DNA from 2 places in the Bradyrhizobium sp. USDA 4506 genome. Region 2 is predicted to be linked to the other one. Evidence: predicted binding sites of a transcription regulator. Region 2 holds the regulator's gene; the other holds the start of a gene.
The links. Region 2 encodes PhoB, which activates phosphate uptake and scavenging genes when phosphate is short. Its sites were predicted from a motif close to TGTCATNNANCTGTCAT; they were not measured.

Region 1 (7,313 bases), 5.6 Mb from region 2:
GCCGACATCGTGGTCGAATGCGCGCCGAGCAAGCTGGTCCGCGCAATCGTGGCGCCGGTGGTCGAGCGCGGCAAGACCGCGGTCGTGCTCAGCGTCGGCGCGCTGCTGCAGAACGAGGACCTCGTCGATCTCGCGAAGGCCCATGGCGGCCAGATCATCGTGCCGACCGGCGCGCTGATCGGGCTCGATGCGGTGACCGCCGCGGCGATCGGGACCATTCATTCGGCGAAGCTGGTGACGCGCAAGCCGGTCGCGGGCCTCGTCGGCGCGCCGCATCTGGTCGAGAACAACATCCGGATCGAAGGCATCACCGAGCCGCTGCGCATCTTCGAGGGCAGTGCGCGCGACGCCGCAAAGGGTTTTCCGGCCAACCTTAACGTCGCGGTGGCGCTGTCGCTGGCCGGCATCGGCCCCGACCGCACGAGGGTCGAGATCTGGGCGGATCCGACCGTGACCCGTAACACCCACCGGATCGAGGTCGATTCCGATTCCGCGCGGTTCTCGATGATGATCGAGAACATTCCCTCAGAGAATCCGAAGACCGGCCGCATCACCGCGCTGTCGGTGATCGCCTGTCTGCGCAAGCTGCGCGCATCGTTGCGGATCGGCACCTGATGAAGATTGCGCCCGACGATCTGTTGCTGGTCATCGACGTGCAGAACGATTTCTGCCCCGGCGGCGCGCTGGCGGTCGCGGACGGCGATGCCGTCGTGCCGGTGGTCAACCGGCTCGCCGGGCGGTTCGACCATGTCGTGCTGACCCAGGACTGGCATCCGGCGGGCCACAGCTCGTTTGCGACCTCGCATCCGGGCGCGGCGCCGTTCTCCGAGATCGCCATGCCGTATGGGCCGCAGACGCTGTGGCCGGATCATTGCGTCCAGGGCAGCGTGGGCGCCGCGTTCCATCCCGACCTCGCCACCGAGCGGGCCGAGCTCGTGATCCGCAAGGGCTTCCGGTCCGCGATCGATTCCTATTCGGCGTTCTTCGAGAACGACCGCAAGACGCCGACCGGGCTCGCCGGCTATCTGCGCGAGCGCGGCCTCAAGCGCATCGTGATGGCGGGGCTCGCCACGGACTATTGCGTGCAGTATTCGGCGCTCGATGCGCGCCGGCTCGGTTTCGAGACCACGGTGGTGCTGGCGGGCTGCCGCGCCATCGATCTCGGCGGTTCGCTTGCCGTCGCCACCGCGGCGATGCGCGCGGCCGGGGTGGAGCTTGTCGAGGTGCTCGTCTGAGCATCGCCAAAGAGAGGCAAAAACCGTTGTTTTGACTGGCTTTTTGTTCTAATCCCCAGCCGTTGATGATCACGCGCAGCGGAGCTTTCGTGTCGGGACAGGTTTTGCGGATTGGGACGCGCAAGAGCGCGATGGCGCTCGCGCAGACGGATGAGGTCGCGCGCCTGCTGCGCGCTTCGGCGCCGGACCTTGCCGTCGACATCGTCAAGTTCGAGACCCGCGGCGACCAGGACCAGACCAGCAAGCTGTTGCGCCATGGCGGCAAGGGCGGCGCCTTCGTCGCCGAGATCCGCGAAGCCATGCGCGCCGGCACGTTGCAGGCGGCGATGCATTCGCTGAAGGACGTGCCGGGCAACGAGGAGACGCCGGGTCTCGTCATCGCCGCGATGCTGGCGCGCGATGCCGCCAATGACAGCCTCGTGCTGCGTCCCGGCCTGTCGCTCGACACCCTACGCGCCGCGCGCGGCAAGGGCTTCATGATCGGCACCAACGCCGTCCGCCGCGCCGCCTATCTGCGCCGGCTGTTTCCGGAAGCGACCGTGATCCATTATCGCGGCGCCGCCGACACGCGCGTGGCCAAGCTCGATCGCGGCGACAAGCAGCGGCTGCCCGGTGGCGGCGACGTGGGGCCGGCGGATGCGCTGGTGATGGCGCGCTCGGGCCTGGAGCGCATCGGCATGACCGCGCGCATCGCGCATGATTTCTCGGTCGGCGAGATGCTGCCGGCGGTCGGCCAGGGCATTGTCGCGGTGGAATGCGTCGAGACCGACTGGGCGACGCGTGCGCGGCTTGCCGGGATCGACAACGTGCCGTCGCGGCTCGCCGCCGAGGCCGAGCGCGAGGTGCTGTGGGTGCTCAACGGTCATTGCAATTCACCGATCGCGGGCCACGCCACGCTCGCGGGAGCCGAGATGACGCTGCGCGCCTCCGTGCTCGACGAGGCCGGCGCCGGCTTCATTGAGGTGACGCGGCGCGGACCGGCGGACCGGCCGCGCGAACTCGGCCGCGCCGTGGGCATGGAGCTGCTGGAGAAGGGCGCCGCCGAGATCATCGCCCGCACCCGGATCGACGAATAGCGATATCCATCCCACGTCGTCCCGGCGAAAGCCGGGACCCATAACCACGAATGTTGGTTGTGGGACGATGCTGGGACCGCAGCTCGCTTGAACAACTACCGACGGTGGTTATGGGTCCCGGCTTTCGCCGGGGCGACACCGGTGTGTGAGGCCTAATCCCGATCAGCTCGCAATGGCCAGCTGCCGATGATGCGGAAGCGCGATGCGCTGTCGGTCTGCTTGAACAGCGCGATGCGGTCGATTGCGAGCCGCGCGAGGTCGACCGCCGCGAACCGTGAGCGCAGCTGCGCCACGATCGGGCCGCGCCGCTCGTCGCTCAGCCGCCCTGTCAGCGTCATGTGGAAGCGGAACTCCTCCATGACGTAGGGATAGCCCCAGCGGTCGAGATAGTCGCACTGCCGCGCGGTGAGTTTCTCTGGCCTGCGGCGCGCGCGATCTTCCGGCGTCAGCGGCGCGCGGAACGCGTCGAATTCGGTGACGCAATCGGCGGCAAGCTGCTGCAGGTCGTCCGAGCGGTTGGCCGGGATCACCGCGATGAAGCCGCTGATCGCATCGACCACCGGTTCGATCACCGGAATGCGCCGCGCGCGGCCGGCGAAGGCGGCACAGGCATCGAGAAGCTCGGCCTCGCTTCGACCGTCGGCGAGCGCGGTGGGCGCTTTCAGCGTGGCGTGGAATCCATACTTGCGCGGATCTTCGGTGATCTCGCGCCAGTCCGGCGTGACGCCCTCGGGAAACGGCAGGTCGTCGCCCGACACCGCATCGTAACCGAGCAGTGTCGAACCGAAGTGGTGCAGGACGCTGTCGGGTGACGGCGCATAATAGATCGCGTAGCGCGGAGTGCTGGCCATGGGACTGGGCTACGCCGCCGCAACCGTCTTGCGCGGCGCGAGTGAATGAACGAGGCAGCTCGCGTCCGCCAGATGCACCAGCCGTCCGGCCGCTATTACGGCGATAATGCGCGGCCGCAGCGGCACCTTGTCGTCGACGACGATGATGTCGGCACGGCGACCCGCGGCGAGCACGCCGCGGTCGGCGAGCCCTGCCGCGCGGGCCGGCGCCGACGAGATCAGGTCCCAGGCCCTGGCGAGCGGCAGGATCCCGTCGGCGGCGAGGCGGAACGCCGCGAGCAGCTGCGCCGGATAGTAATAGTCCGACGCCAGCACCGAGCAGAGGCCCTGTGCGATCATGTCGGATGCCTTGGTCCAGCCGGTATGGCTGCCGCCGCGCACCACATTGGGCGCGCCGAACACGATGAAATCGCCCGCCGCCGCGGCGTCGCGCGCGGTCTCCTCGTTGACAGGGAATTCGGCGATCACAGCGCCCAGCGCGCGAAACTCCTGGCGCATCGCCGGGCTGTTGTCGTCATGCGAGAGCATGCGGATATCGGCCCCGCGCGCGGCGGCAGCCAGTCGCGCGATCGAGGCGGGCACCTCGGGGCGGCGCGCCACGACCCGGTCGAGCATGTCGTTGACGGCCTCGACGGAGAGCCCGGTGCGCTCGGCCAGCTGGTTGCGCTTCTTCGGCTTGACGTTGCTGTGGTCGTTGAAGGCGAACAGGTCGATGCGGCCTTCACTGAGCCATTGAATGATCTCGGCCTCGGCCTCGAGATTGTGGGTCTCGTGGCGCAGATGGAAGCGGGTGTCGGCGGCGAGCTGCGGCCGCAGCGCCTCGATCGCATCGAGCAGCTTGCGCGCATTCTCCGCGCTGCGCAGGCCGGGCTCCCACGACCAGGTCGTGCCGTGAAACACGGTGGTGATGCCGTTGGCGATCGCCTGCCGGTCGCTGTCAACAAGCGCCACGTCGGTCGGGAAGTCGACGCCGGGGCGCGGCATTATCTGCCGCTCGAACGCATCGCCATGCAGGTCGATGATGCCGGGCAGCACCAGGAGGCCGCTGGCATCGATGTGAAGCGCGGCGCGACCCTGCTCGGCGTCGAGCGCGCCGATGTCGCGACCAGCGGTCCGCAGCGAGGTCTCGACCAAGGCGCCGTCAACCAGCGTGCGCCCGCCCTCGATGAAAATGTCCGTCACGATGCGGCGCTCCGTTGTTTGGCTTGCGATTGGGATACGGCCTCGGCCTCATGCTTGTCGAGGAATTCCTCGACCGCGAGCTTGCGAAAGTCGGGCAGGACGCGGCGGAGCGTCTCGTGATCCCAGTCCCACCATGCGAGCGCGGCGAGGCGGTCGGCGATCGTCTCGGAGAAGCGCCGCTTCACCGGCCGCGCCGGATTACCGGCCACGATGGTGTAGGCGGGAACGTCCTTGGTCACGATCGCGCCGGCGGCGACGACGGCGCCGGTTCCGATGTTCCGTCCTGGTAACAGGATCGCACCATGACCGATCCAGACGTCATGGCCGATATGCACGTGATGCGCACGTCGCCAGTTGAAGAAGTCGGTGTCGTCGCTCTCTCCAGGGAAATACGCGCTGGCGCGGTAGGTGAAGTGCGCTTGAGTCGCGCGATGCATCGGGTGGTTGCCGGGGTTGATGCGGGTCATCGCCGCGATCGAGCAAAACTTGCCGATCGAGGTGTAGGTGATCTGGCTGTCGTTCACGACGTAGGAATAGTCATCCATGCTGACTTCAAGCAGGATCGTGCGCGCGCCGACCTCGGTATATTTGCCGAGCCTGCTCTCACGGACCGACGCGGTCGGGTCGACGGTCGGCACAACCGAGAGTGTTTTTCCGGCCATCAGGGCCTCCGCAAATCTTCAAGAATCTTGGGCTTCCGGGGGATGCGCGCTCGTCATCGGGATGCTTGATGACAACATCATGACGTTGCGATGACGGCAAGGGAGCGACAAGGGAGGGGTGTGGACGATCGCCGCACCGCAGCGCTGTCGTCACATAACTGTAAAACGCCGGGGATAGCGATGGCCCAACGAGGCGCGGTTGGAGCATTACATGCTGGTGGTGGAAGGTTTGACGTGCCGTTTCGGCATGAAAGCCGCAGTCGACAACGCGTCCTTTTCGATCGCGCCGGGCAGCTTTGTCGGCGTGATCGGCCGCTCCGGCGCTGGCAAGTCGACGCTGCTGCGGATGATCAACCGTCTCGCCGATCCGACCTCCGGCCGTATCCTGTTCGAAGGCACCGACGTCACCGCGTTGCGCGGCAAGGAACTGCGGCGGTGGCGCGCGCGCTCGGCGATGATCTTCCAGCAGTTCAATCTGGTCGGCCGCCTTGATGTGCTGACCAATGTGCTGATGGGCCGGCTGGCCCAGATCCCGTCATGGCGCTCGCTGGCGCAGGTCTGGCCGGAGCAGGACAGGGCGCTCGCGCTGTCGGCGCTCGAGCAATTCGACATCGCCCAGCTGGCGGCACAGCGCGCCGACCAGCTCTCCGGCGGCCAGCAGCAACGCGTCGCGATCGCCCGCGCGCTGGTGCAGGAGCCCGACATCATTCTCGCCGACGAGCCGATCGCCTCGCTCGATCCGCGCAACACCAAGATCGTGATGGACGCGCTGCTGCGCATCAACAAGCATTTCGGCATCACGGTGCTTTGCAATCTGCACTCGCTCGACCTGGCGCGGACCTATTGCGACCGCCTGGTCGGCATGGCCGCAGGTCGCGTGGTGTTCGATGGCGCCCCCGCGGCGCTCACCGACCATATCGCCCGCGAGCTCTATGACCTCGAGGCCAATGACGTCATCGGCGCAGCACCGCTGCCCGCGCCCGACGGTGCAACTGCGCCGGCACTCGGCACCGCAGCCGCGGCCTGAGCGTCGCGCATTTTTCAATCTGGGAGGCCGGGCATTTTGCCCGGCCAACAGGTGCAACTACAACAAAAGAGGGGTAGTCATGTTCACTCGTCGCATCATTCTGGCTGGCGCCGCCGCGCTGGCATTTGCCGGTTCGGCCTCCGCGCAGGACTGGAAGGCAAAGTATCCGGAGCTCACCTTCGCGGTGGTGCCGGCCGAGAACGCCTCCGGCGTCACCGAGCGCTGGACGCCGTTCGTGGCGTATCTGTCGAAGGAACTCGGCGTGAAGGTCACACTGCGCATCGCCAACGACTACGCCGCCGTCATCGAAGGCCAGCGCGCCGGCAACATCCAGATCGCCAGCTACGGCTCGGCCTCGTTCTCTCGCGCGCGCTTGACCGGCGTCAAGACCGACGCGTTCGCCAACGATATGAACGCCGACGGTTCGACCGGCTATTACTCGGTGTTCTTCGTCAAGGCGTCGAGCCCGTACAAGACCGTCGAGGACCTGAAGGGCAAGAATCTCGGCCTGGTCGATCCGAACTCGACGTCCGGCAACAACGTGCCGCGCTTCGAACTCAACAAGATGGGCATCGCGAACGCCGAAGGCTATTTCGGCAAGGTCGTGTTCACCGGCAGCCACGAGAACGCCGTCCTGGCGCTGTCGCAGGGAACCGTTGATGTGGCCGCCAACCAGTGGACCAACGAGGACGATTCCACGCTCGCCCAGATGCTGACCAAGGGCATGCTGAAGAATGCCGACGGCTCGGCGATGAAGAAGGATGATTTCCGCATCATCCACAAGTCGGCGCTGATCATCAACGGCCCCTATGCGTACAACACCGATCTTCCGGAGGACCTGAAGGCTGCGATCGCAAAGGCCTTCTTCGACGCTCCGACCAAGGACAAGGCCGCCTTCGACCGTCTGTCCGACGGTCAGAAGAAGGGCTTCCATCCCGCCACCACCAAGGATTGGGACGGCACCATCGAGCTGATCAAGTTCGTCGACGGTTTGCGCAAGAAGGCGAGCTGATCGCACGCCTGACGTCACGAGGGCCGGGCGTATAGCCCGGCCCTTTCTCTCCACTCAACTCCGAACCGGACTGGCACGCGTCGATGGCGACCGCCGTATCCATTCTTCCAGCGCAGCAACTGGCGACGCTGGAGGACGCCTACCGCAAGTCCGTCGCACGCAAGCGGTTGAAGGCCGCGCTGGCAACGGCGGCATTCTGTGCGGTGCTGGTGATCGCGGCGTTCGGCGCGGAAGTGAACCTGCGCACGCTGTTCACCTATTTCGGCAA
Region 2 (7,313 bases):
TGCCCTTCTCATGCGCCTTCAGCTTCGCCTTCATGGCGGCTCCGGCGGACAGCATGTTGCGCAGCTCGCCGAGCGGCAGCTCGTTGATATCGAGGAAGTGACGGACCGGCTTGCTCATTATCCAGCCGCCTTCTTCGGCTGCGCCGCCGACAGCACAGAGCAGGCGCGCTCGAGCGCGGTGATCGACTGGTCGATCTCGGGCTCGGTCACGATCAGCGGCGCCAGGAACCGCACCACATTGTCGCCGGCGCCGACGGTGAGCAGCTTCTCGCTGCGCAGCGCGGCGATCAGGTCGCCCGACGGCACCACGGCCTTGACGCCGATCAACAGCCCCTCGCCGCGCACCTCCGACAGCACGCCGGGATAGCGGTCGACGACGGAAGCGAGCTTCTGCTTGAGCAGCAGCGACATCTTCTGCACATGCTCGAAGAAGCCGGGTTTCAGCATGACGTCGAGCACGGCATTGGCGGCGGCGACCGCGAGCGGATTGCCGCCGAAGGTCGAGCCGTGCGAGCCGGGCGCCATGCCGGCCGCAGCCTGCGCGGTCGCCAGCACCGCGCCGATCGGAAAACCGCCGCCGAGCGCCTTGGCCAGCGACATCACGTCCGGCGTGACGCCGGTGCGCTTGTAGGCGAACAGCTCGCCGGTGCGGCCCATGCCGGTCTGCACCTCGTCGAAGGCGAGCAGCAGGCCGTGCTCGTCACACAGCGCGCGCAGTGCCTTGAAGAACGCCTGCGGCGCCGAGCGCACGCCGCCCTCGCCCTGCACCGGCTCGATCAGGATGCCGGCGGTGTGCGGGCCGATCGCCTTCTTCACCGCCTCGATGTCGCCATGCGGCACCTGGTCGAAGCCGTCCATCGGCGGGCCGAAGCCTTCGAGATATTTCGCCGAGCCTGTCGCCGCCAGCGTGCCCAGCGTGCGGCCGTGGAAGGCGCCCTCGAAGGTGATGATGCGGTAGCGCTCGCCATGGCCCTTGGAGAAGTGATAGTGGCGGACCAGCTTGATCACGCCCTCCATCGCTTCGGCGCCGGAATTGCAGAAGAACACGAAGTCGGCAAAGCTCTGCTCGCACAGCCGTGCGGCAAGCACCTCGCCGTCCGGGCTCTTGAACAGGTTCGACATGTGCCAGAGCTTGGTCGCCTGTTCCTGCAGCGCCTTGACCAGATGCGGATGCGCGTGCCCGAGCGCGTTGACCGCGACGCCCGAGGTGAAATCGAGATAGCGGTCGCCGTTGGTTGCGATCAGCCAGGCGCCCTCGCCGCGCTCGAAGCCGAGATCGACCCTGGCGAAGACGGGGAGCAGATGCGACGTGGCAGCGTTGGTCATGGCGATCACTGACGGTTTTTAAGCCGACAATTGCCGCTGCGCCTTGACGCCAGCGCAGCAACGGCCAGCTTCGGAAAACAAAACGGCCGCCTTTGCGGGCGGCACGTGGCGGGCATTCTATGCTGCGGTCGGTAAGTGTCAATCGCCACGAAGTGGCCTTCCTGCAATGCGAAACGAGCGCAATCCGGAGCATTCCGGTGCGGTGGAAAAGCCTCATCGTGATGCTTAACTGTGTGGGAACATGTGGACGCACGGCCGCGGACTCTTGCGCCAGAGTCACGCCATATTGTAGCGTTTGGCCTGTCGGGTACGACATCTCGTGCGGCGGTACTGGACCCTCTAAGTAGCCTTTGTGTCTCGCGTAAACGTTCGGGCGCAACACCGTGCCCGGCGAGGGCTAAGGGATTCTGGCCGCAGGGATATTTGTCCAGATTGGCTCGCAGCGCCGCTCCAATGATTGGCCGGCGCTACGCGAAGGGAAGAATGCGATGACTGTATTGACCTGGTCCGACGATCGCGTCGAGCAGCTGAAGAAACTCTGGGAGTCCGGCCTGTCGGCCAGCCAGATCGCGGCGGAACTTGGCAATGTGACGCGAAACGCCGTGATCGGCAAAGTGCATCGGCTCGGCCTCTCCGGCCGCGCCAAGGCACCCTCCACGGCCGCGCCGCGGCAGCGCAAGGCTCGCCCGGCCCAGCACATGATGCGGGTGGCGCGTCCGGTCTCGCGCGGCAACACCGCGCTGGCGCACGCCTTCGAGGTCGAGATGGAGCCCGATCCGATCTCCTACGACAATGTGGTGCCGATGAGCCAGCGGCTCTCGCTGCTGGAGCTCAACGAGGCCACCTGTCATTGGCCGGTCGGCGATCCCTCGAGCCCGGAATTCTTCTTCTGCGGCGGCAAGGCGCTCGCCGGCCTGCCCTATTGCGCGCATCACTCGCGCGTCGCCTACCAGCCCGCCGCCGATCGCCGCCGGCCGTCGGCGAAACCGCAGATCAAGTGAGCACTCGGGAAAACGACGGAAGACCTCAAAAACAAATCCCCGCGAAAGCGGGGATTTTTTGTGTGATGCGTAGCCCATTACACCACCGGCGTCGTCCCGGCGAAAGCCGGGACCCATAACCACTAATGCGTGTTGTTAGAAAGCCGTCTGGCCGCGTGCCGATTGCACTGGCCGCGGCGTATGGGTCCCGGCTTTCGCCGGGACGACGCCGTGTTGCGGTTTATGAATGCCGCATGGCCGTTACGGCTGTGGCTCGGCCTTGGCAAAGCGGTCGTCGAGCGCGTAGCCGGCGCCGCGCACGGTGCGGATCGGATCCTGCTCGCGGCCCGGATTGAGCAGCTTGCGCAAGCGGCCGATATGCACGTCGACGGTGCGCTCATCGATGTAGATGTCGCGGCCCCAGACGCTGTCGAGCAGTTGCTCGCGGCTGAACACGCGGCCGGGATGCTCGAGGAAGAATTCGAGCAGGCGATACTCGGTCGGCCCGAGATCGATCGGACGGCCCGAGCGCGCCACGCGGCGCTTCTCGCGGTCGAGCTCGATGTCGCCATAGGTCAGCACGGTCGCAAGCCGCTCCGGGCTGGCGCGGCGCAACAGGCCCTTCACCCGCGCCAGCAGCTCCGGCACCGAGAACGGCTTGACGATGTAATCGTCCGCGCCGGTGGCAAGCCCGCGCACGCGCTCGCTTTCCTCGCCGCGCGCGGTCAGCATGATGATCGGAAGCTGCTTGGTCTCGGGCCGCGCCCGCAGGCGGCGGCACAGTTCGATGCCGGACAGGCCCGGCAGCATCCAGTCCAGCACCACGAGGTCGGGAACGCGCTCCTTCAGCCGTGTATCCGCATCGTCGCCGCGCCCCACCGTCTCGACATCGTAGCCTTCCGCATCGAGATTGTAGCGCAACAGCGTCGTCAGCGCTTCCTCGTCTTCGACTACCAGAATGCGTGCGCTCATCGGTCTAAGTTCTTTCTCTGTGGTGATCCGTTGCCCAGACGCAAACCGAAACGCTTACTTCCTTGAGCATAGTCCCCGCGGAAACGATTTGTCGCGAGGATCATCCAGTTTCGCTCTTGCCGGTTCCGTGCTTGCCGATCATGCCTCAGTTGCCCGGCACCGTGGTGGCAAAAGTGGTCATGTCCCCCTTCGGGCGCTTGTCGGTGATCTGCTGGCCCTCGATCATGTAGAACACGGTCTCGGCGATATTGGTGGCGTGATCGCCGATCCGCTCGATGTTCTTGGCGCAGAACATCAGATGGATGCAGAACGAGATGTTGCGCGGATCTTCCATCATGTAGGTGAGCAGTTCGCGGAACAGCGAGGTGCAGATCGCATCGACCTCCTCGTCGCCCTTCCAGACGTTCATCGCCGCCGGCAGGTCGTGCGCGGCATAGGCGTCGAGCACCGACTTGACCTGCGACAGCACGAGGTCGGTCATGTGCTCGAGGCCGCGGATCAGCTTCAGCGGCTGGAAATCGCTCTCCAGCGCCGCGACGCGCTTGCCCATGTTCTTGGCGAGGTCGCCGATCCGCTCGAGATCGGTAGCGACGCGCATCGCGCTGACGATCTCACGCAGGTCGATCGCCATCGGCTGGCGGCGCGCGATCGTCAGCACCGCGCGCTCTTCGATGTTGCGCTGCAGATTGTCGATCTCGATGTCGGCGGCGACCACGCGCTTGCCGAGCGCGACGTCGCGACGGATCAGCGCGTCGACCGACTCGGTAATCATTCGTTCGACCAGGCCGCCCATCTCGGCGACCAGGCGGGTCAACTCCTGCAGGTCGCTGTCGAATGCCTTGGCGGTATGTTCAGAAGCCATCGCTTGTCTCCCTCAACCATGATCCCGGGGATCATGGCTTCGTGTCCTGAATTTTAGCATGACCTGATCGGAAAACCGGTTTCCACTTTTCCGGATCATGCGCCGGTCAACCGAACCGGCCGGTGATGTAGTCCTGGGTGCGCCGATCGCTCGGTGAGGTGAAGATCTTGTTGGTGTCGTCGAACTCGATCAGCTCGCCGAGATACATGAAGGCGGTCTTGTCGGAGACGCGCGCCGCCTGCTGCATGTTGTGGGTGACGATCGCGATCGTGTAGTCCTCGGAGAGCTCCTGGATCAGTTCCTCGACCTTGGCGGTCGAGATCGGGTCGAGCGCCGAGCACGGCTCGTCGAACAGGATCACCTCGGGGCGCACCGCCACGGTGCGCGCGATGCACAGGCGCTGCTGCTGGCCGCCGGAGAGCGACAGGCCGGAGGCGTTCAGCTTGTCCTTGACCTCGTTCCACAGCGCGCCGCCGCGCAGCGCCTTCTCGACCCGGTCGTCCATCTCGGACTTCGAGATCTTCTCGTAGAGGCGGATGCCGAAGGCGATGTTCTCGTAGATCGTCATCGGGAACGGCGTCGGCTTCTGGAACACCATGCCGACCCGCGCGCGCAGCAAGTTGAGGTCGAGCTTGGGGTCGAGAATGTTGGTCTGGTCCAGCATCAGCTGGCCGACCGCGCGCTGGCCCGGATACAGGTCGTACATCCGGTTGAAGATGCGCAGCAGGGTCGACTTGCCGCAGCCGGACGGGCCGATGAACGCCGTGACGCGGTTGGTGCCGAGCGTCAGGTTGATGTTCTTCAGCGCGTGGTGCTCGCCGTAATAGAAGTTGAGGTTGCGCACCGTGACTTTCGGCGGCGCTTCCGGCAGCGGAACCTGGGGAATGTGGCCTGCGGCAGTCGTGGAGACGGAAAGCTCGGTCATTTTGCGGCCCTTTCGGCACCAAGGATACGCGCGCCGATATTCAACGCGAGCACGGTGAATGTGATGAGCAGCGCGCCGCTCCACGCCAGCTCTTTCCAGTAGGCGTAGGGGCTCTGCACGAAGTTGTTGATGGTCACTGGCAGGTTGGCCATCGTCTTGGTCAGATCCAGGCTGAAGAACTGGTTCGACAGCGCGGTGAACAGCAGCGGCGCGGTCTCGCCGGCGACGCGGGCGGTCGCCAGCAGCACACCGGTGATCAGACCCGATCGCGCGGCACGATAAGCGATCCGCTTGATCACCAGCGAACGCGGCAGGCCGAGCGCGGAGGCGGCCTCGCGCAGCGGATTGGGCACCAAGAGCAGCATGTCCTCGGTGGTACGCAGCACGACCGGGATCACGATCACCGCGAGCGCAAGACTGCCTGCGATCGCTGAGAAGCCGCGCATCGGCACCACCACCGCACCATAGATGAACAGGCCGATGATGATCGAGGGCGCGCTGAGCAGGATGTCGTTGATGAAGCGGATCACCGAGGTCAGCTTGTCGTGCTTGCCGTATTCGGCGAGGTAGGTGCCGGCGAACAGGCCAAGCGGCGCGCCGATGCCGACGCCGATCACGGTCATGATGACCGAGCCGACGATGGCGTTGAGCAGGCCGCCTTCGGTCGAGCCGGGCGGCGGCGTGTTCTGGGTGAACAGCTGCACGCTGAGGCCGGCAAGGCCGTTATAGAGCAGCGTGATCAGGATCAGCGCCAGCCAGGTGACGCCGAACAGCGCCGCACCGACACAGAGTGCGCGGATGACGATGTCGCTGCGGCGGCGGGATTTGTAGATCGGGTTCATGGCGTTACTTCCCCGCCTTCTTTTCAAGCCGCATCAGCATCAGCCGCGCGCCGGCGAGCACGAAGAAGGTCAGCACGAACAGCAGCAGGCCGAGCAGGATCAGGCCGGACTGGTGCAGGCCGTCGCTCTCGGCGAATTCGCTGGCGATCGCCGCCGAGATCGTGGTGCCCGGCGCGAAGATCGACGACGAGATCCGGAACGAGTTGCCGATGATGAAGGTCACCGCCATGGTCTCGCCGAGGGCGCGGCCGAGCGCCAGCATGATGCCGCCGATCACGCCGACGCGGGTGTAGGGGATCACGACGCTGCGAACGACTTCCCAGGTGGTGCAGCCCATGCCGTAGGCGGCCTCTTTCAGCACCGGCGGCACGGTCTTGAACACGTCGACCGAGATCGCGGTGATGAAGGGCAGCACCATGATCGCAAGGATCAGCGCAGCGTTGAACAGGCTGAGATAGGACGGCGGGCCGGCGAACACCGCGCCCAGCACCGGGACGCCCTCGAAGATCCGGATCATGAAGGGCTGGAACGTGTTGGCCAGGAACGGGCCGAGCACGAAGAAGCCCCACATGCCGTAGATGATCGAGGGGATGCCGGCGAGCAGCTCGATCGCGATGCCGATCGGGCGGCGCAGCACTTGCGGGCAGAGCTCGGTGAGGAACACGGCGATGCCGATGCCGACCGGAATGGCGATCAGCATCGCGATGACCGAGGTAATCAGCGTGCCGTAGATCGGGCCGAGCGCGCCGAGCACCGGCGGATCGGCCGAGGGCGCCCAGCGCTGCGTCCACAGGAAGGCGAAGCCGTATTCCTTCATCGCCGGCCAGGCGCCGACGATCAGCGACAGGATGATGCCGCCGAGGATCAACAGAACCGAGATCGCCGAGATACGGGTGATCCAATAGAAGGTGAGGTCACCAAGCTTGAAGGCGCTGAGGGCCTTGGCGCGATCGTAAGGTCCCGCGGCTTCCATCACATCGCTCTGAACAGCCATGTCTGCCACGCCAATCCCCTCTTTAGTATGCAAAAGCCACGCAAACCGCTACGCCCCGAAGCGATCTTCACTGACGCATTTGGCCGGGCGTCGTCGTTCCAGCCACGCCCCTTGAGGCGCGAACCCCGGCCTCGATCCCGCGCTTGTCGCCGCGGTGATGGAGGCCGGGTCTTGGTCGCTCAACCTGTGCCGCGATCCTGTCGGCACAGGCCCTGTCGCAGCGTCGGACTTAGCTCTTGATGTCCGACGACCAGGTCTTCTCGATCAGCTTGACGACCGAGTCCGGCATCGGAATGTAGTCGAGCTCTTCGGCCGCCTTGTCGCCCTTCTCGAAGGCGTACTTGAAGAACTTGAGCGCTTCCTGCGAGGCCGCCTTGTCGGTCGAGTCCTTGTGCATCAGGATGAAGGTCGC

Region 1: the regulator PhoB is predicted to act here: its motif matches at 5,075-5,091, upstream of phnC (phosphonate ABC transporter ATP-binding protein).

The regions. Positions count from the first base shown of each region.
Region 1 covers NZ_JBSSBM010000002.1:583,623-590,935, forward strand. Annotated here, with positions in the region: gene ACVIHF_RS05130 (aspartate dehydrogenase) at 1-615, shown strand, start outside; gene pncA (bifunctional nicotinamidase/pyrazinamidase) at 615-1,235, shown strand; gene hemC (hydroxymethylbilane synthase) at 1,301-2,311, shown strand; gene ACVIHF_RS05145 (DUF1045 domain-containing protein) at 2,464-3,162, opposite strand; gene ACVIHF_RS05150 (alpha-D-ribose 1-methylphosphonate 5-triphosphate diphosphatase) at 3,172-4,344, opposite strand; gene ACVIHF_RS05155 (chloramphenicol acetyltransferase) at 4,341-5,006, opposite strand; gene phnC (phosphonate ABC transporter ATP-binding protein) at 5,218-6,033, shown strand; gene phnD (phosphonate ABC transporter substrate-binding protein) at 6,113-7,045, shown strand; gene phnE (phosphonate ABC transporter, permease protein PhnE) at 7,129-7,313, shown strand, end outside.
Region 2 covers NZ_JBSSBM010000002.1:6,188,886-6,196,198, forward strand. Annotated here, with positions in the region: gene argF (ornithine carbamoyltransferase) at 1-118, opposite strand, end outside; gene ACVIHF_RS31395 (acetylornithine transaminase) at 118-1,326, opposite strand; gene ACVIHF_RS31400 (GcrA family cell cycle regulator) at 1,815-2,327, shown strand; gene phoB (phosphate regulon transcriptional regulator PhoB) at 2,568-3,278, opposite strand; gene phoU (phosphate signaling complex protein PhoU) at 3,424-4,140, opposite strand; gene pstB (phosphate ABC transporter ATP-binding protein PstB) at 4,247-5,065, opposite strand; gene pstA (phosphate ABC transporter permease PstA) at 5,062-5,907, opposite strand; gene pstC (phosphate ABC transporter permease subunit PstC) at 5,912-6,901, opposite strand; gene pstS (phosphate ABC transporter substrate-binding protein PstS) at 7,131-7,313, opposite strand, start outside.